Regions from separate parts of the Streptococcus tangpeifui genome, predicted to be linked through region 2. Evidence: predicted binding sites of a transcription regulator. Region 2 holds the regulator's gene; the other holds the start of a gene.

Region 1 (9,625 bases), 1.1 Mb from region 2:
CGGATAATATCGGACATATCAATCAGATGACTGGCCTTAATGATTTTTTCTTGTGGTGACATGATTAAACCTCTTTAAATGTAAAATTTATACTTGAATTCAGTATAGCACGAAAAAATGGAGAAAGAAAGATTGGGACACTAGTTTCGAATACTAGCTATTTCTAACTGTGAACGATCGATAATTTTATAAGTCTTAAAAGCAATCTTTTTTATAATGCCTCGATCCTGCAATTGCTTGACCACTCGGCCGAGGTGGCGGTAGGAAGTCCCGAAGACATCGGCTAAAACACTGGGGTGTAACTGAAAGATGTTATCGACCTCCTGAGCCAGAATATAAGTAGCCAAGCGCTCCTTGACGGAATAGGAAATATTGGTCGAAGAGATGATGTTTTGTTGCTCCAATTTTTGGGCAAGCTGGCGACCGATCTGATAGAGAAAGAGAGGATCTTGGTAGAGCTGATCACGGTTGGTCAGGGGTAACTGGATGATTAGGCTAGGCTTTAGGGCTATGACAGATGAGACACTGACCTCGCTAGTCATCAGCTCAATATCACCGATAAGGGTTGGTTGTTCCTGAGTTTCTAAGATATGTTCCTTACCATTAAAGAGCCGCCGAACAATCTTAATGTGGCCTTCGATAAAATAGAAGAGATGCTGTAAGTCCTGCCCTTGCTGGCAGATAGCCTGTCCCTTGTCGTAGGTCACAATCTGGAGTTGCTTAATATAGTGCTGAGGGAAAATACGATCTAGCTGGTATTTGTTTAGGTAGTATTCTAAGGACTTTTTTGCCATAGCGACCTCTTTTTAGGACCTATGTCCTATTTTTCTTTTCTAATTTTCATTATACTGGTATCATTACTGTTTTTCAAGAAGGAATTATTATGAAAATGACGATGGAGAAAATCAGCCTCTTGGCCTTATCCCTGATGCTGGTTTCAACCTATGCGATCTCTCCAGCCCTACCGGAGATGATTCATTATTACAGCCAGAGGGGGATTAGTCCTGACCGAGTGGAACTGCTTGTTTCCCTGCCTTCCTTTGCTATTATTGCGGTCCTATTGATAACGCCTTGGATCAGTCGGGCCTTTTCTGAACGCTTGATTATTGTCAGCGGTCTTTGTTTGCTTTCGCTGGGAGGCTTTTTCCCTTTAATTAATCAAACCTATAGCCTGGTTTTTCTCTCACGCCTGGTTTTGGGGTTTGGGATTGGTCTCATCAATGCCCGTGCTATCAGTATTATCAGTCAACGCTTTACAGGACGAGACCGCATCAAAATGCTGGGCCTTCGTGGATCAGCAGAAGTCCTAGGCTCAGCTCTTTTTACCTTTATAGCAGGTCAATTACTGAATTTTACATGGTCGGTAACTTTTGCAATTTATGCGCTAGGTTTCCTTATCTTGGGGCTTTACTTGGCATTTGTTCCTCGATCACCTGAGTTAACGCCTGTCCAGCAAGAGCCTGTTAAAGATAAAAAGCAAATAAAAACTGATCATTTAAGTCCTCGTCAATTGCTGTATATTTTATCCCTTGCCCTCTATGCAGGTTTTGTTATCCTTATTAATTCGGCTAATACTCTGAGAATTCCTCTCGTTGTGACCCAGTACGGATTGGGCAGTGCCCAGCAGGCCAGCCTGATTCTCAGTTTGATGATGCTGATGGGGATTGTGGCGGGAACATTCTTTAGCAGCTTAGTGGAGTTCCTTGGCCGCTCTTTGATGAGTCTAGTTGTCTTCATTTTGGGCTTGGGACTTCTTATCATGTGGCTGGCCCCCAATATTATTATTTTGGGCTTAGGGGCTCTTCTGACAGGCTTTGTCTATAGCCTAGGTGTCACCTATGTCTTCAACCTCATCTCTGAAACCATTCACAAGCGCCACCTCCATACAGCTACCACCTTGGTTCTTCTGGGCTGTAATCTGGGAGGAGCTTGTGCCTCGCTGGTTCTGCGCTTTTTTGGCTTCTTTGCCAGCGGATCGGGAGCCACTTTTGCTATTTTTGGGGGTCTGAGTATAGGACTGGGTTTAGTTCTTATGTTAAAAAATCTTTTGCTTAAGGGAAATAAATGAGGAAAACAGAATCAAAAAAATTAGAAGAGACAGGAAAAGCTGACTGTTCTAGCTAAGCACGATGAGAAATTATGACTAAAGAAAATCATACAGAAGGACCTATCGAGAAAAATCGAACAATGGCTATCCTAGGTTGGTCGTTTTAGGAGGATGTCTAGTTTGCTTGATCTTTTTGGGAGTTTTAACACTTGCTCTCTGTATAGGCAGTCGCATCGGTCTAGCTCTGCTAAGGACTCTTACTTTTGGACTGAGCCAAAATCTCATGATATTAAGAACTATATGGATGCTGATTATCAGTTCGACTGGACATTAAAGGAAGTTAAGCAATTAAAAATCAATAAAACCATTCTCAATAAAGTGCTAAAGAAACATGGGAAAGCGTCCCAAGCCAGTAGTTACGATGAAGGATAATAGTAAAATATATTTGGATTACAATAGTAACGACAATGATTGGCAGCTTGCTGTCCATTTAACCTTTGAGAAAAATGGATTTGGCAAGTACCAATTGACAGATGTCGATGGAGGCCTAGTAGCTGATGATGTTGAAACTGTCAAACAAGAAAACCCCACAATCGGCTGGTCACGAGAACAATTTAACCAGCTGATTGAAGGTGACTATGAAAACCAAGCCAAGGGTGGGACAAGTTGGAAGACCATTCAAAAAGATCATCCTTACTCAGCCCATTATCTATTTGAATACGATGACACCTCCCCAGATGCAAAAAGAGGATCCCTAAGCTAAAAGCTAGAGGTCAGGTATGGTGATGATATTGATCCCAATGGTATCGTTCTGGAATTTTTGTCCCCAGATAGTGGAAAAAATTTTTACTTGAATGAGAAATCTGGGCCAGACTCTTTTTCAGATTAACTTGTTAAGGGATGAAATTTATCTTGTCCAAATTAAAATACTTTGACAGACCTAACCCAATTTGCTAGAATGTAAGAGTCGCAAAGACAAACTAACTTCTTCTTGGTAGTAGGATTTGCCAAAGCCTACCACTCGGATGGAGCAATAAAAGGAGAAAAAATATGGCAATTTCAAAAGAGAAAAAAAATGAAATCATTGCTCAATATGCTCGTCACGAAGGCGACACTGGTTCCGTTGAAGTGCAAGTTGCAATCCTAACTTGGGAAATCAACCACCTTAATGAACATATTCAGCAACACAAAAAAGACCACGCAACTTACCGTGGTTTGATGAAAAAAATCGGTCACCGTCGTAACCTTTTAGCTTACCTTCGCCGTACCGATGTTAATCGCTATCGCGACCTCATTCAATCACTCGGACTTCGTCGGTAATAAAATGATGCTGAGGGCGATTAAAAGGTGTAGGATTTTAGGAGCCTGTTAAGGAATTTTGATTTCTTAAGACAGATTCCTAAAACCTGTTAGCCCGAGCTTGAATAACTAAGCTTAGTTTTACAACTGAGCTTATTTTTATTGTCTATCAGTCTCAAAGAAAAATAGGGAAGCAGGCAGTGAAGCAAGAAACTTCAAGCCTGCTTTTTTCTTTTTTACAGAGTTGTAGGCTCTGCAAGTCACTTTTTTAGACTTACTAACCGTTTGGTTTGATAGTTTTTTCATAGAAAGGAAAGCAGTTTATTGTATAAATTAAAAAAATCGTGAAAAAATTCACAAAAGTACTTGACATTATTTTGTAAAAGATTACAATATTAATGTGAAGAAAATCACAAACTAATTTTTTAAAAATTCTTATGTGTGATTATCTTCTTAGTCAAACATTCGTTAATGGATTATCGTTGGAGGATAAATTTATGGCAAAAGCAACTAAAACTGCAGAACTCAGTGCTGAAGAATTGGCGCAACAGTATACAGGGGAACTTGTAGACAAAGCCGTAGAAGCTGAACGTGTTTATGCAACTTACTCTCAAGAGCAAGTTGATAAAATTGTTGCAGCTATGGCGCTTGCCGGTTCAGAAGCCGCTCTTGAACTGGCGAAAGAAGCACATGAGGAAACAGGTCGCGGTGTTATCGAGGATAAAGATACTAAAAATCACTTTGCGACAGAATATGTTTATGAACGTATTAAAAATGAAAAAACGGTTGGCATTATTGGTGAAGATAAAGTAGCTGGCAGTATCCAAATTGCAGCCCCTCTTGGTGTTTTAGCTGGTATTGTACCAACAACTAACCCAACATCAACAACCATGTTCAAAATTTTGGTTGCTTTAAAGACACGCAATGCGATCGTCTTTGCCTTCCACCCATCAGCTCAAAAATGTTCAGCGCACGCCGCACAGATTCTCTACGATGCTGCGGTCAAAGCCGGTGCTCCTGAAAATATTGTTCAATGGATTGACACACCATCAATCGCTAATACCAATGCCTTGATCTCAAATAAGAAAATTGCCTCCATCTTAGCAACCGGCGGCCCCGGCATGGTTAATGCAGCTCTTAAATCTGGTAACCCATCAATGGGGGTTGGTGCTGGTAATGGTGCTGTTTATGTAGATGCAACGGCCCACCTTGATCGTGCAGTCGAAGATCTTCTTTTGTCAAAACGTTTTGATAACGGCATGATTTGTGCAACAGAAAACTCAGCAGTAGTTGAAGCTCCAATTTACAAAGAATGGCTGGCTAAAATGCAGGAAAAAGGTGCTTACTTGGTACCTAAGAAAGACTATAAAAAACTTGAAGATTTCGTCTTCAATGACAATCACGGTGTTAACGGACCCGTTGCTGGTATGTCAGCTGCCTGGATTTGTGAACACGCTGGTGTGAAATTACCAGAAGGTAAAGATGTGCTCTTGTTTGAATTGGACAAGAAAAACATTGGTGAAAAATTATCTTCAGAGAAGCTTTCTCCAATCCTTTCAGTTTATAAAGCGAAAGATCGCCAAGACGGTATCGAGATCGTGGCTGCTTTGCTTGATTATCAAGGTGCTGGTCACAACTGTGCTATCCAAATCGGTTCTCAAGCTGACCCATTCGTTACGGAATATGGTGATGCCCTTAATTCATCTCGTGTCTTGGTTAACCAGCCAGACTCAGTCGGTGGTATTGGTGATGTCTATACAGATGCACTGCAAGCCAGCTTAACTCTTGGAACAGGATCATGGGGGAAAAATTCATTGTCACACAATCTATCTACTGGCGACCTCTTGAACGTAAAAACTGTTGCGAAACGCCGTAACCGTCCTCAATGGATTCGTTTGCCAGAAAAAACTTACTACGAAAAGAATGCTATTTCTTATTTGCAAGATGCCTATGAACCAATGACACGCGCCCTCATCGTTGCCGACCCGGGGATGGTTCAATTTGGTTTTGTTGATACGGTTTATGCGCAATTAGCACTTCGTGATGAAAAAGTGGTGACCTCACTTTATGGCACCATCAAGCCAGACCCAACTCTTGGTCAAACAATTGAAATCGCCAAACAAATGCGTGACTTCAAGCCTGATACCGTTATTGCTATCGGTGGTGGTTCTGCGATTGATGCCTCTAAGATTGCTCGTTTGATTTACGAAGTATCTCTTGATCGTGAAGAAGGATGGCTTGATGCTTATGAAAATGTGAGTGAATTCTTCCTTGAATTGCAACAAAAATTCATCGATATCCGCAAACGTATTGTGAAGTTCAAACATCAAACAGAGACTCGTCTCTTCTGTATTCCAACAACATCAGGTACAGGTGCAGAGGTAACGCCGTTTGCTGTTATCACAGATGATTTCACACACGTGAAATACCCACTTGCCGACTATGAATTAACACCTCAAGTCGCTATCGTTGATCCAGAGTTTGTTATGACTGTACCAAAACGTACAGCTGCTTGGTCAGGTCTTGACGCTTTATCACATGCCCTTGAATCTTACGTATCTGTTATGGCGTCTGACTTTACACGTCCATGGTCACTTGAAGCTATCAAGTTAATCATCGAAAACTTGGAAGATGCTTATAACTATGATCCTAAGAATCCAACACTTCGCGGTGAACAAGCCAAAGAAAACATGCATTATGCTTCAACGCTTGCTGGTATGGCTTTCGGTAATGCCTTCCTTGGTATTAACCACTCACTGGCACACAAGACTGGTGGCGAATTCGGCCTTCCGCACGGCCTTGCTATCGCAATTGCCATGCAGCATGTTATTCGCTACAATGGCGTAGCAGGAAATGTCAAACGTTCAGTTTACCCACGTTATGAAGAATACCGTGCACAGCGTGATTATGCAGATATTGCTCGAGCCCTTGGACTTGAAGGTAAAGACGATGCTGAATTGGTTGAAGCACTCTGCGCACGCATTGACAAGTTGATGCATGCAGTAGGTGTTGAACCAAAACTTTCAGCTAACGGGGTTACCAAGGAAGCCTTTGACGCAGCTGTGGATCGTCTGGCTAGTTTGGCTTATGATGACCAATGTACACCAGCTAACCCACGTCAGCCATACATTGAAGATATGAAACAACTTTTGATTGATCAATTCTAAGGTACAATCGGATAAACTAGAAGAAGGCTGGACAAGAATTCGTCCAGTCTTCCTATTTTGGAACAAACTCTTGGCGCAGCAGTTGAGAGTAAGACTTCTTCGTAACCAACAAATCTTACCCTTGCATAGTTCATAGGTGCTTTAGCCTCTATGAACTGCTGCTGGCAGTTTTTCCTTTTGCCGCAAGGCCAAAGTGGAAAACCTAGCCAATTGTGCAGAGGATAGTGGGATAACAAAATCAAAATCGTGATTTTATCACAATTTACTGATTTTTGTCCCACTCTCCTCTTTTTTTGCTGACTTGGCTTTTTAACCTTTATGCTATAATAGAGCCATGTTAGTTCAGCTTCTCTTTATTTTTATTCTAGCCATGCCAGCCTTAGGTCTGGTTTTTCTCGGGCTAGCCCTGTCCTCAGGCTACCGCAAATTGGTCTGGATCAGTTTCTTAGGTATTCTTGTTTTTGGTCTGTCTTTTTACAGTCTTCATCTAAAAAATGATGTCTTTTTTTATAGCTTCTTTATCCTAGGCCCCTTTTTGTTTGGCTTAGGACTGCCACTAAATTTAACCAAGCCCAAGCGGATTCAAGCCGGATTTTCTGGCTTCGGAATTATTGTCGTGTTTTTCTTAGCCTTGTTAATCATAGCTCAGATGCTTAATCGCTTCTAATGCTTTTTGAAAAACTAAATGATATGTCATTGCCTTAGGCCTTGCTTCGTTTCAGTGTTATCAATTGTCGTTTGTCTTATTCCAACCTTAAATCCACTAGATAATTTAAGCTGCCTGTGCTTGATGCCTAGTCTGATTTTATATAAACATAGACTTCAAAGGACAATTTTGAGGCTTTTTCTTAGCTTTAATCCTGTTCCTAATCTTATCATTAGCCTCCTTTTGTGGTAGAATATAAGCGATACCATGATTTTATACAAAATTAAGTCAAGAGGCCTTGCAGTAAATCTTTAAGCTCATCTTTATTTAATTTTGTAAAAAACAGGTATCAATTTTAACTAGAACATTCAAGGATTAGCGAGGGCCAGGCTTTAGCCTATGAAAAAGTTCTTGCTGATTCATGGGTATGAGGTAGATTCATGGCAAAACAAACCTTTCAAATGACTTTTGCAGGGAAACCCCTAGTGGTTGAAATCGGTCAAGTAGCCAAACAGGCTAACGGTGCTGCTGTTGTGCGTTATGGAGATTCAACAGTCCTATCCGCTGCAACCATGTCCAAAAAAATGGCTACAACTGACTTTTTTCCTTTGCAGGTTAATTACGAGGAAAAGATGTATGCGGCTGGCAAATTTCCTGGTGGATTTATGAAACGGGAAGGTCGTCCTTCGACCGATGCCACTTTAACGGCTCGTCTGATTGATCGTCCTATTAGGCCCATGTTTGCCGAAGGTTTTCGCAATGAAGTACAGGTCATCAATACGGTTTTATCCTACGATCCTGATGCTTCTGCTCCAATGGCAGCGATGTTTGGAAGTTCTCTCGCTCTCTGTATTTCTGATATTCCCTTTAATGGACCGATTGCAGGCGTTCAGGTTGCCTACCTAAATGGTGATTTTATCATTAATCCTACAGCTGAACAAAAGGAGGCCTCCAGTCTGGAGTTGACGGTGGCGGGAACTAAGACAGCTATCAATATGGTTGAGTCGGGTGCTCAGGAATTATCCGAAGATATTATGCTAGCAGCTTTACTCAAAGGACATGAAGCCATTCGGGAACTGATTGCCTTCCAAGAAGAAATTGTCGCTGCAATTGGTAAGGAAAAAGCAGAGGTTGAGCTCTTGCAGGTTGCCCCTGAGCTTCAGGCTGAAATTATTTCAGCTTATAACAGTGATCTGCAAAAAGCTGTTCAAGTTGAAGAAAAACTGGCGCGTGAAGAAGCAACGCAGGCGGTCAAAGACCAAGTTTTGGCAATCTATGAAGAACGCTATGCTGAAGACGAAGAACTCGAGCGCATCTTGCGTGATGTTGCTGAAATCTTAGAAGAAATGGAGCATGCTGAGGTTCGTCGCCTGATTACCGAGGAGAAGGTTCGTCCAGATGGCCGCAAGGTCGATGAAATTCGTCCTTTAGAGGCTGAAGTCGATTTCTTACCCCAAGTGCACGGCTCAGGGCTCTTTACCCGAGGCCAAACTCAGGCTCTGTCGGTTTTGACTCTGGCACCTATGAGTGATAGCAAGATTGTCGATGGCTTGGATCCAGAGTACCGCAAGCGCTTTATGCACCACTATAATTTTCCTCAGTATTCTGTCGGAGAAACAGGTCGCTATGGAGCGCCTGGCCGCCGAGAAATCGGTCATGGTGCTCTGGGGGAGCGGGCTTTGGCTCAGGTTTTACCGCGTTTTGAAGACTTCCCCTACGCTATCCGTCTGGTGGCAGAAGTACTGGAATCCAATGGCTCTTCATCCCAAGCTTCCATCTGTGCTGGCACTCTAGCCTTAATGGCAGGGGGAGTTCCCATCAAGGCTCCGGTAGCAGGTATCGCCATGGGACTGATTTCTGATGGCAACAACTACACCATTCTAACAGACATTCAAGGTCTTGAAGATCACTTTGGTGATATGGATTTCAAGGTGGCCGGAACCCGTCAAGGGATTACAGCCTTGCAGATGGATATTAAGATTTCAGGGATTACTCCAGAAATTCTTAAGGAGGCTTTAGCTCAAGCCAAAAAGGCCCGTTTTGAAATTCTCGATCTGATTGAACAAACGATTCCAGCTCCGCGGCCTGACTTGGCTCCAACCGCGCCTAAGATTGACACTATTAAGATTGATGTCGATAAAATCAAGGTGGTCATCGGCAGAGGCGGTGAAACTATAGATAAAATTATCGAAGAAACAGGGGTTAAGATTGACATCGACGAAGAAGGAAATGTGCAAATCTACTCTCCTGACCAAGCAGCCATTGCTCAAGCCAAGGAAATCATTGCCAATCTAGTGCGTGAAGCCAAGGTTGGTGAGATTTACCATGCCGAAGTTGTCCGTATCGAAAGCTTTGGTGCCTTTGTCAATCTCTTTGATAAGACTGATGCCTTAGTCCATATTTCAGAATTAGCTTGGGAACGAACTAATAAAGTTGAAGATATCGTTAAAGTGGGTGATAAAGTCG
Region 2 (9,625 bases):
TAAGGAATCCAGCCATCAGGATGATAGCTTTTCATCCGGTCTCTTAGAATATCCTCAATACACCCGTCCGTATGACTTTCAAGGGATGACGGTTCCTGATGTTCTGATGAGTGGTCACCACGAGAATATTCGTCGCTGGCGGTTGGAGCAGAGTTTGCGCAAGACTTGGCAAAGGCGGCCTGACTTGCTGGAGCAGTACCAGTTGGGTACTGAAGAAGTAGAGCTTTTGGAAAAAATTAAAAAAGAAAATAGAGAAATTGAGGAAACAAATGACGGAACAAAAGATTGCTGATATTACTATTATCGGTGGCGGGCCGGTTGGCCTTTTCGCTGCTTTTTATGCCGGTCTACGTGGTATGTCTGTTAAAATCATTGAAAGCCTGTCTGAACTAGGTGGGCAGCCAGCTGTGCTTTATCCTGAAAAACTTATTTATGATATTCCTGCCTATCCTAAGACCAATGGGGTTGAGCTGACCGAAAATTTGTTGGCACAGCTGGACCGTTTTAAGGAGACGACTGAGATTTGCCTCAAGGAAGAAGTTTTGAGTTTTGAAAAGACGGGCGAGCTCTTTACTATTGAAACCAACAAAGGACAACATTTATCCCGAGCTATTATCATCGCTTGCGGCAATGGAGCTTTTGCTCCGCGAACCTTGGGGCTTGAAGGTGAAGAAGTCTATGCTGATAATAATCTTTTCTATAATGTTCATAAGCTAGACCAATTTGCTGGCCAGAAGGTGGTCATCTGCGGCGGCGGCGATTCAGCGGTTGATTGGGCCCTGCATCTGGAGCCAATCGCTGAGAGTGTGACCATTGTTCACCGGCGGGATGCTTTTCGGGCTCATGAACATAGTGTGGAACTTTTGAATGCTTCCTCGGTCAAGATTATGACGCCTTATATCCCTTTGAGCTTACATGGAGATGGTAAAACTGTGACTGGGCTGTCCATTCAAAAGGTGAAGGCAGAAGAAGTGGTAGATTTGGACCTAGATGCCTTGATTGTCAGTTTTGGTTTCTCAACCAATAATAAGAACTTGCGTAACTGGGGGATTGACTACAAGCGGACCAATATCGCCGTGTCACCGGTCTTTCAAACCAGTCAGGAAGGTGTCTATGCAATCGGTGATGCCGCTGACTATGATGGCAAGGTTGACCTGATTGCTACAGGCTTTGGCGAAGCTCCAACTGCCGTTAATCATGCTATCAAGTATATTTATCCTGATCGTGATAATCGAGCCGTTCACTCGACTTCCCTAATCAAAGACTGAGATATTTGTGTCCTTTCATTCATTAGCCTTAGTGACAACTGGTCTAATTTTGTGAGATAAATTTTATCTAGTTATGAATCTAACCTCATCAGGGCTTTACTAATCTGATGCTGGTTGTCTGCCAATTTTAGATAATGACTAGTTTAGACTTGAATCCCTAGCTGGATTCTGTTAGTCTTACTTTCCTTTCTGGCAGTTGGCAGCTGGAAACTCAAAGGTTTTTAGATAGTTGTAATATAGACCAAGCGGTAGTTGCTGCTTGGTTTTTCTATCGATGGGGCAAGGGTTTGACTGTTTTTGGAAGAAAGTGCTTGACATTGGAAGAAATTGGCTTATAATAAAGATTGTAAACGATTGCAGAGGGGGTGTTGCTATTCTTAAGTTAGAGCGTAAAAAGCTGATTATGGAGCGAATCAGCCAGTATGATTTTGTGACCTTAGACAGTTTAGTATCTCTGTTAGAAACGTCCGAATCGACAGTCCGCCGTGATTTGGACGAACTTGAGGCTGAGCGAAAACTACACCGCATTCATGGCGGGGCAGAAAGGCTTTCCAACCTTCAAGAAGAGCTGAGCAACCAGCAAAAGGCTATCAAAAATGTTCAAGAGAAAAAACTGATTGCTCAGAAAGCCAAGGACCTGATTGATGATGGTGAAGTCATTTTTATTGAGGCCGGGACGACCAATGAACTTTTGGTGGACAAGTTAACGAGTCAAAATTTGACGGTGGTGACGAATTCTATCCATCATGGCATCAAGCTTGTTGAAAAGGGGATTCCTACGGTTATGATTGGGGGGAATGTTAAGATTCCTACTGACGCTAATATTGGGCCTATCGCCTTTCAGCAGATTAACCAGCTCAATTTTGATAAGGCTTTTTTGGGAACTAATGGGATTGATGGTGAGAATCTAACCACTCCCGATATTTATGAGGCAACCATTAAGCAGGCAGTCATTGCCAGCAGCAAGGAAGCCTTTGTACTGACTGATGCTACTAAGCTGGATCAGGTAGCCTTTGCTAAGTTTGCTAAACTGGAAGAGGTTACCTTGGTCATTAATCGCTCCTCTAAACCAATTGTCACTACTATAAAGGAAAAAACGAAGGTGATTGAAGTATGATTTATACCGTAACCCTCAACCCATCTATCGACTACATCGTTCGTCTGGACAGGGTCGTTCTCGGCAGTGTCAATCGCGTGGACAGCGACGATAAGTTTTCTGGGGGGAAGGGCATCAATGTTAGTCGAATTTTGCAACGCTTAGGTGTGCCTAATACGGCAACAGGTTTCTTGGGCGGTTTCACTGGCAAGTTCGTTGAAGATGGACTCAAGACTGAAAACATCCCAACAAAATTTGTTCAGGTTGATCAAGATACTCGAATTAATGTCAAAATAAAGGCAAATGATGAGACAGAAATCAATGGTGCTGGTCCTGAAATTAGTCCAGAGCAGTTGGCTGATTTGGAAGCCATTCTGGCAGGCCTTTCGGACGATGATACTGTGGTTTTTGCGGGTTCTGCCCCAAGTAATTTAGGCAACCAAGTTTATAATCGTTTGCTTCCTGTCGCTAAGGAAGCAGGCGCTCAAGTTGTTTGTGACTTTGAAGGGCAAACTCTCTTAGATTCCTTGAATTATCAACCGCTCTTGGTTAAGCCTAATAACCACGAACTGGAGGCTATCTTTGATGTCCAGCTCAGCGGCTTGGCAGATGTTGAAAAATATGCTAGAGAGATTCTAGCCAAGGGAGCTCAAAACGTTATCATTTCTATGGCAGGTGAGGGGGCTTTGTTGGTAACACCAGAAGCTGCTTATTTTGCTAAACCAATCAAAGGTCAAGTTAAAAATTCGGTTGGTGCAGGCGATTCAATGGTTGCTGGCTTCACAGGAGAATTTGTCAAATCTGGTGATCCAGTCCAAGCCCTAAAATGGGGTGTGGCTTGCGGGACATCGACCGCCTTTTCCGATGATCTAGCTAGTGTCGATTTTATCAAAGAAACTTATCAAAAAGTAGAGGTAGAAAAACTATGAAAATTCAAGATGTCTTGAGAAAAGAAGTCATGATCATGGATCTGCAGGCAACTACTAAGGAAGCTGCAATTGATGAAATGATTTCTTCCTTGGTTGACAAGGGAATTGTTACCGACTTTGATACCTTCAAAACAGGTATCATGAATCGGGAGGCCCAAACTTCAACTGGTTTGGGTGATGGTATCGCCATGCCTCACAGCAAAAATGCTGCTGTTAAGGAGGCAACGGTACTCTTTGCTAAATCAGCTAAGGGTGTTGATTATGAAGCTCTTGATGGTCAGCCAACCGACCTCTTCTTTATGATTGCAGCTCCAGATGGTGCCAATGATACTCACTTGGCTGCCTTGGCTGAATTATCTAAGTATTTAATGAAGGATGGCTTTGCTGATAAATTACGTCAAGTAACCACTCCTGAGGAAGTCATAGCAACCTTTGATGCAGCAGAAGAAGAAAATCAGGCAGAAGCTGCTGCTAAGGTTGCTCCAGCCGCTGACGATGACCAGCCACTGGTCGTTGCGGTTACTGCTTGTACCACTGGTATTGCTCACACCTACATGGCAGAAGAAGCACTGATTAAGCAAGGACAGGAAATGGGTGTTAATGTTCGAGTTGAGACCAATGGTGCTTCAGGCATCGGTAATGCCCTAACAGCTGATGAAATTAAACGCGCTAAGGGTGTTATTGTTGCTGCGGATAAGGCCGTTGAAATGCCTCGTTTTGATGGCAAACCATTGATTTCTCGCCCAGTCGCTGAAGGTATTAAAAAACCAGAGGAATTGATTAATGCTATTTTGGATGGTAAGGCAGAAACCTACCATGCGGCCGCAGGAGAAGCTAGCTCAGCTGCCGCTGATTCTGGTGAAAAGACCGGCCTTGGAGCCGCCTTCTACAAACATTTGATGAGCGGTGTTTCGCAAATGCTGCCATTCGTTATCGGTGGCGGTATCATTACTGCAATTTCTTTCTTGATTGATAATTTTATGGGTGTTCCGCAAAGTCACTTGTCAGACCTAGGTCACTATCATACTGCTGCAGCTCTATTTAATCAAATTGGAGGAGCCGCCTTCTTCTTCATGTTACCAATCTTGGCTGGCTACATCGCTTATTCAATTGCTGAAAAGCCTGGTTTAGTAGCCGGTGTTACGGCTGGTTATATTGCCAAAGTTGGTTATGCCATCAATATGATTGGTGTTGATGAAAGTAAGCTAATTCCATCCGGCTTCCTCGGTGCTTTAGTCGGTGGTTTCTTAGCTGGTGGTGTGGCTTTGATGCTGAAAAAATATGTCAAAGTCCCTCGCTCTTTGGAAGGGATCAAGTCTATCTTGCTCTTGCCTTTGCTTGGTGTTGCTATCACAGGCTTGTTAATGCTTTTAGTCAATGTACCAATGGGAGCTATCAACACAGCTTTAAGTAGCTTCTTGGAAGGTTTATCAGGAAGTTCGGCTGTACTTCTAGGCTTGATTGTTGGTGCCATGATGGCTATCGATATGGGTGGCCCATTCAATAAGGCAGCTTATGTTTTCGCTACAGGTACGTTGGCAGATCCTAATGCTCTTGCGCATGGTGGTACAGTTGTTATGGCAGCAGTTATGGCCGGTGGTATGGTTCCGCCGTTGGCAGTCTTTGTAGCCACTCGTCTTTTCCCTAAGAAGTTTAATAAGGAAGAGCGCGATTCCGGTTTGACCAATATTGTTATGGGCTTGTCCTTTATTACCGAAGGGGCTATCCCATTTGGTGCTGCTGACCCAGGTCGTGCTATTCCAAGCTTTATGGTCGGTTCAGCTTTAACAGGAGCTTTAGTTGGTGCTGCGGGTATCAAGCTTTTAGCTCCTCACGGCGGTATCTTCGTTGTTGCTTTGACAACAAACTGGTGGCTCTATCTGATCTTTGTTGCCATCGGAGCAGTTGTATCGGGTATCATCTTCGGTGCTCTCCGTAAGGAACAAGATGCTTAACTTAATGTTCAAAAATGACATCTATCTCTTCAGTTATTCATTTAACTGGAGGGATTTTTAATTTTTAAAATGTTGCGGAAAAATAGCATTTTTGCCACTGGCCTACGAATATAAAGTTAGGAGGTAGAACATGTATAGTGTAGAAATTCATGAAGAAGCTATGAGACCCAGAGAACGCCTGATTAGTCTTGGTGCAGAGAGCCTGAGCAATCAAGAGCTATTAGCCATTCTCTTGCGGACGGGAACTCGACGGCACCACGTTTTAACTCTGGCCAATAATATTTTGGAGACAGTTGATAGCTTAGCAGATTTTCGCAGTTTATCCTTGGAGGAGTTGCAAGCTATTCCAGGAATCGGTCGGGTTAAATCCATTGAGCTGAAAGCGGCCTTAGAATTCTCTAAGCGCATCAATCAAACATTGCCTGAGAAGTCAGAAAGGATTATTTCCAGTGACCGTCTGGCCAAGAAAATGATAGCAGAGTTGCGGGATAAAAGACAGGAGCATTTGATAGCTCTCTATTTAGACACTCAGAATCGCCTGATTAAAAAGCAAACTATTTTTATTGGTAGCGTTCAGCGCTCTATTGCAGAACCACGAGAGATTCTCCACTACGCTTGTCGAGTTATGGCAACATCAGTTATCGTTGTTCATAACCATCCTTCAGGACAGCCTGATCCGAGCCGTTATGATATTGTGTTTACAGAGAAAATCAAACGCTGCTGTGATGACCTTGGTTTGGCCTTTTTGGATCATATTATCGTTGGTTATGATCATTATTATAGTTTTCGGGAAAAAACAGATATTATCATTGATCTGCCCAGCTGAAAATATTGAAACTAACTTGCTAATAAAAAGACCAGGCAGTAGAAAACTGTCTGGTCAAAATGATAAGTAAGTAGCTTAGCTCTTGGGAAGCTGCTTAATGATATGAGAGGATAGCAGCCTCTTAATTTTCAATCGCTTTTTTCATGCCTATAGTTCGTTGACAAAATAGTTGAAGAGCTCTTGATCTTCCTGCCGACTGCCAATCAGATGCTCTGGATGCCATTGGACTCCTAAAAAATGGATATCAGGATGGTTGGAAGCAACGGCTTCGATGGTTGCATCTTTAGGATCCTCAGCAATAACATCAAGATAGGGAGAGAGTTCCTTAATGCTCTGATGATGGAAGGAGTTGATTGTGGTTTCAGAGCCGTAGATTTCAGCTAATTTTGTATTGGCTTTGATCGTCATTTCATGGGAGAGATAGTCAGTCGGAGCCTCCTGCCAGTGATTTTCAATGGCTTGGTTGAGGTTACCTCCCAGAGCCACATTCATTAGTTGGGTACCACGGCAAACGGAGAATATAGATTTTCTTTGACGAATAGCTTCATCGATAATGGCAAATTCAAAAATATCTCGGCGGTGAGAAAAATCATCATCTAATGCCTGTTTTGTTTCGTGATAGAATTCAGGATCAACATTTTGTCCACCAATCAATAGAATTTTATCCACCATACCAACATACTCGATAGCATCATCGATGGAACCAATAGGCAGGAGCAGAGGAATTCCACCAGCCCTTTGAACCGCTTGGACAAATCCTTTGGGAGTATAACTAGTGGTGATGTTATCGCTGTTAGGCCTTTCATTTGTTGTAATACCAATGATTGGTTTTTGCTTCATTAAGGAAAACCTCCTAGGTGGTAAAATATGAATTGAGAAAGAGATGGGACGGAAACTTGCCTCCCCACACATTGTGCTAATCTTTGAAGAGGAGCATAAGGCAGTTGAAAGGGCATATAATAGACAGTATCGCTAACTCATAAGATGACCTAGAAAAAAATCTATAAGCATCTATCTTACATGCTCTTCAATTTTATTGAACTTTAATACTTTTAGTGATTCTGATTCATAAAGAAGAGAAGTGTCTGGAGTTCACTGGTCAGATCGACGTATTGCACAAAGACACCCTCAGGCAGGTGCAAATTGACTGGAGAGAAGCTCAGTATTCCTTTGATACCAGCCTCTACTAGCTGATCAGCGACTTCCCGGGCTTTAAGACTGGGAACAGTCAGGATGGCCGTCTGGCAATTAGAGTTTTTGAGATGCTCTTTGACGGTCGAAATACCGTAGATAGGAATGCCATCGTCTGTCTTAGTATTAACCAGTTCATGATCATCCGTATCAAATGCCATTATAATTTGCATCTTATTGCGTTCATGAAAACGGTAGTGGAGCAGGGCTCGGCCCATATTCCCGCAGCCGACTAGGGCTACACTAGTGATAGAATGATCGTTAAGGATATCAGCGAAGAAATTCATCAACTTCTTAACGTCGTAACCAAATCCCCGTCTCCCTAGTTCACCAAAGTAAGAAAAATCTCGGCGAACAGTGGCTGAGTCGATTCCGATAGCTTCAGCAATTTGCTTGGAGCTGGCCTTTTCAATATTCCCTGCATTAAAGCGTTTAAAAGTTCGATAATAGAGCGATAGGCGTTTGGCTGTCGCTTTTGGAATAGATTTATCAATAACCATGATTGACTATCTCCAATCTATTTTAAAGTCAATAGTTCTAAGTTAATTGTAGAACAAGATTGTGAAAACTGCAACAAATTTGTGATAAAAAAATCCTATGTTAGCATAGGATTCTTCTATCGAAATCAAAGATTTGGACTGTCATTTTCTGTTTTCGTAAAAATATCTCGCTCGACCAAGCTATCCATCAAAAAGTAAAATTTATCTTGAATAATAGCTGTTTTGTCTGATTTAAAGATATTGACCAAGCGCAGTCCAGACTGGTCGGTGATACTGAGTTTAAAGGAAGACAAATCCTTGTGAATAGTAATTTTAACAGGGAAACCTTGTCCAGAATTGGGAACCTCTTCCAGAAGACGGTTAAGTTCGTAATGACCAAGTTTATTTGGTTCAAAAGTTGTATCTCTCAGTGTATATTTTTTAATCTTAGGACTGATGGTATAGGTATACTTACAGTCGTCCAAGTGAATAGATTTTTCAAATGCCATGGTATCATCCTATAATTTCTTTTAATTGTTTTGCGAGTTTGATTAATTCCTCAGGGGTATTGAGTTCTGACAGGCTGATGCGAATGGACTCGTCCAAGCGAGAGGAGTCGCTCCCGTAGTAGGCTTCCAAAACATGACTGGGGTCAACAGTACCAGCGGTACAGGCAGAACCCGTCGATACAGCGAATCCTGCTAAGTCTAATTGGGTTAGGAGAAGATTGTTATGGCTTCGCGGAAAACCGATATTGATGACATAGGGAAGGCTGTTATCACTCCCGTTGAGATAGTAGTCTAGGCCTTGCTTAGTCAATTCTTTTAAGAAGACATTGCGGAGGTGAGCTACTTTTTGATAGTTCCCATCTAAGTTTTGGTCGGCCTCTTTGAGTGCTTGAGCCATACCTGTAATGCCAATCATATTCTCAGTGCTAGCCCGTCTTTTATCCTCTTGCTCGCCACCGTGCAGGAGATTGTCCATGTGATGAGGTTTGGCATAGAGAAAGCCCGTTCCCTTAGGACCGTGAAACTTATGAGCAGAAGCAGAAAGGAAATCAACACCGAGTTCTTCGGGCCGAATAGCCATTTTGCCCATGGCTTGGACAGCATCAACATGAAAAACTGCCTGATGGTCAGCCAAAAGCTGGGCAAAGTCGCTTATAGGGAAAAGATCTCCGGTTTCATTATTGGCCATCATAGTCGAGACTAGGATGGTATCTTCTCTAAGGGCAGCTTTGAGCGCCTCTACAGTGAACTGATGGTTGGCATCAGGCTGGAGATAGGTCACTTGGAAACCAAATCGCTTTTCCAAATAGTCCATAACATGGAGGACTGAATGGTGCTCAATGGCAGTGGTAATCAAGTGTTTGCCCTTATCTTGATTGGCTAGAGCGTAGCCCTGAATGGCCATGTTATTGCTTTCGGTGGCTCCAGATGTGAAGATAATATTTCTAGGCTGAGTCTTTAAAGTCTTGGCTATAGTAAGCCGGTTTTCCCGCAAGAGATGGCTGGCTTGACGTCCATAGGTATGGATACTGGACGGATTGCCAAAATTGTCGGTCATAACCGCTGTCATTGCGTCGATAACACTTGGAATTAAAGGAGTTGTCGCAGCATTATCAAGATAAATCATCTCTTAATCCTCGTCTTCGGCAGTATAAGTGAAGAGTGGACTGAGTGGTTTGTGGTTGTGAATGCGAGTGATAGCATCACCAATCAGCCCGCTAGCTGAGATATAGGTAACATTGCTGCTGACTCTTTCTTTGGTAGCTACAGAGTCAGTCACTAGAATTTCTTTAATAGGAGCTGCTTCGAGAATTTCAGCGGCTCCACCGGCGAATAGACCGTGGCTGGCAACCGCATAGATTTCAGAAGCACC

Evidence for each region. The regulator Rex, encoded in region 2, represses fermentation and respiration genes when NADH is low (regulators of the CRP and FNR family bind a similar motif). The targets are predictions, from matches to a motif close to TTGTGAANTANTTCACAA.
Region 1: adhE (bifunctional acetaldehyde-CoA/alcohol dehydrogenase) is a predicted target of Rex. The motif match lies at 3,689-3,706, and genes of this name have one in related genera.

What each region holds. Positions count from the first base shown of each region.
Region 1 covers NZ_CP172427.1:2,007,459-2,017,083, reverse strand. Annotated here, with positions in the region: gene def (peptide deformylase) at 1-62, opposite strand, end outside; gene ACFSN5_RS09305 (Crp/Fnr family transcriptional regulator) at 141-794, opposite strand; gene ACFSN5_RS09300 (MFS transporter) at 884-2,068, shown strand; gene ACFSN5_RS09295 (hypothetical protein) at 2,439-2,810, shown strand; gene rpsO (30S ribosomal protein S15) at 3,098-3,367, shown strand; gene adhE (bifunctional acetaldehyde-CoA/alcohol dehydrogenase) at 3,844-6,513, shown strand; gene ACFSN5_RS09280 (hypothetical protein) at 6,848-7,180, shown strand; gene pnp (polyribonucleotide nucleotidyltransferase) at 7,600-9,625, shown strand, end outside.
Region 2 covers NZ_CP172427.1:943,938-953,562, forward strand. Annotated here, with positions in the region: gene trmD (tRNA (guanosine(37)-N1)-methyltransferase TrmD) at 1-292, shown strand, start outside; gene ACFSN5_RS04345 (NAD(P)/FAD-dependent oxidoreductase) at 270-1,268, shown strand; gene ACFSN5_RS04350 (DeoR/GlpR family DNA-binding transcription regulator) at 1,642-2,385, shown strand; gene pfkB (1-phosphofructokinase) at 2,382-3,293, shown strand; gene ACFSN5_RS04360 (PTS fructose transporter subunit IIABC) at 3,290-5,248, shown strand; gene radC (RadC family protein) at 5,379-6,074, shown strand; gene ACFSN5_RS04370 (gamma-glutamyl-gamma-aminobutyrate hydrolase family protein) at 6,222-6,914, opposite strand; gene ACFSN5_RS04375 (redox-sensing transcriptional repressor Rex) at 7,127-7,765, opposite strand; gene ACFSN5_RS04380 (DUF1831 domain-containing protein) at 7,891-8,253, opposite strand; gene ACFSN5_RS04385 (cysteine desulfurase family protein) at 8,258-9,379, opposite strand; gene ACFSN5_RS04390 (ribose-phosphate diphosphokinase) at 9,383-9,625, opposite strand, start outside.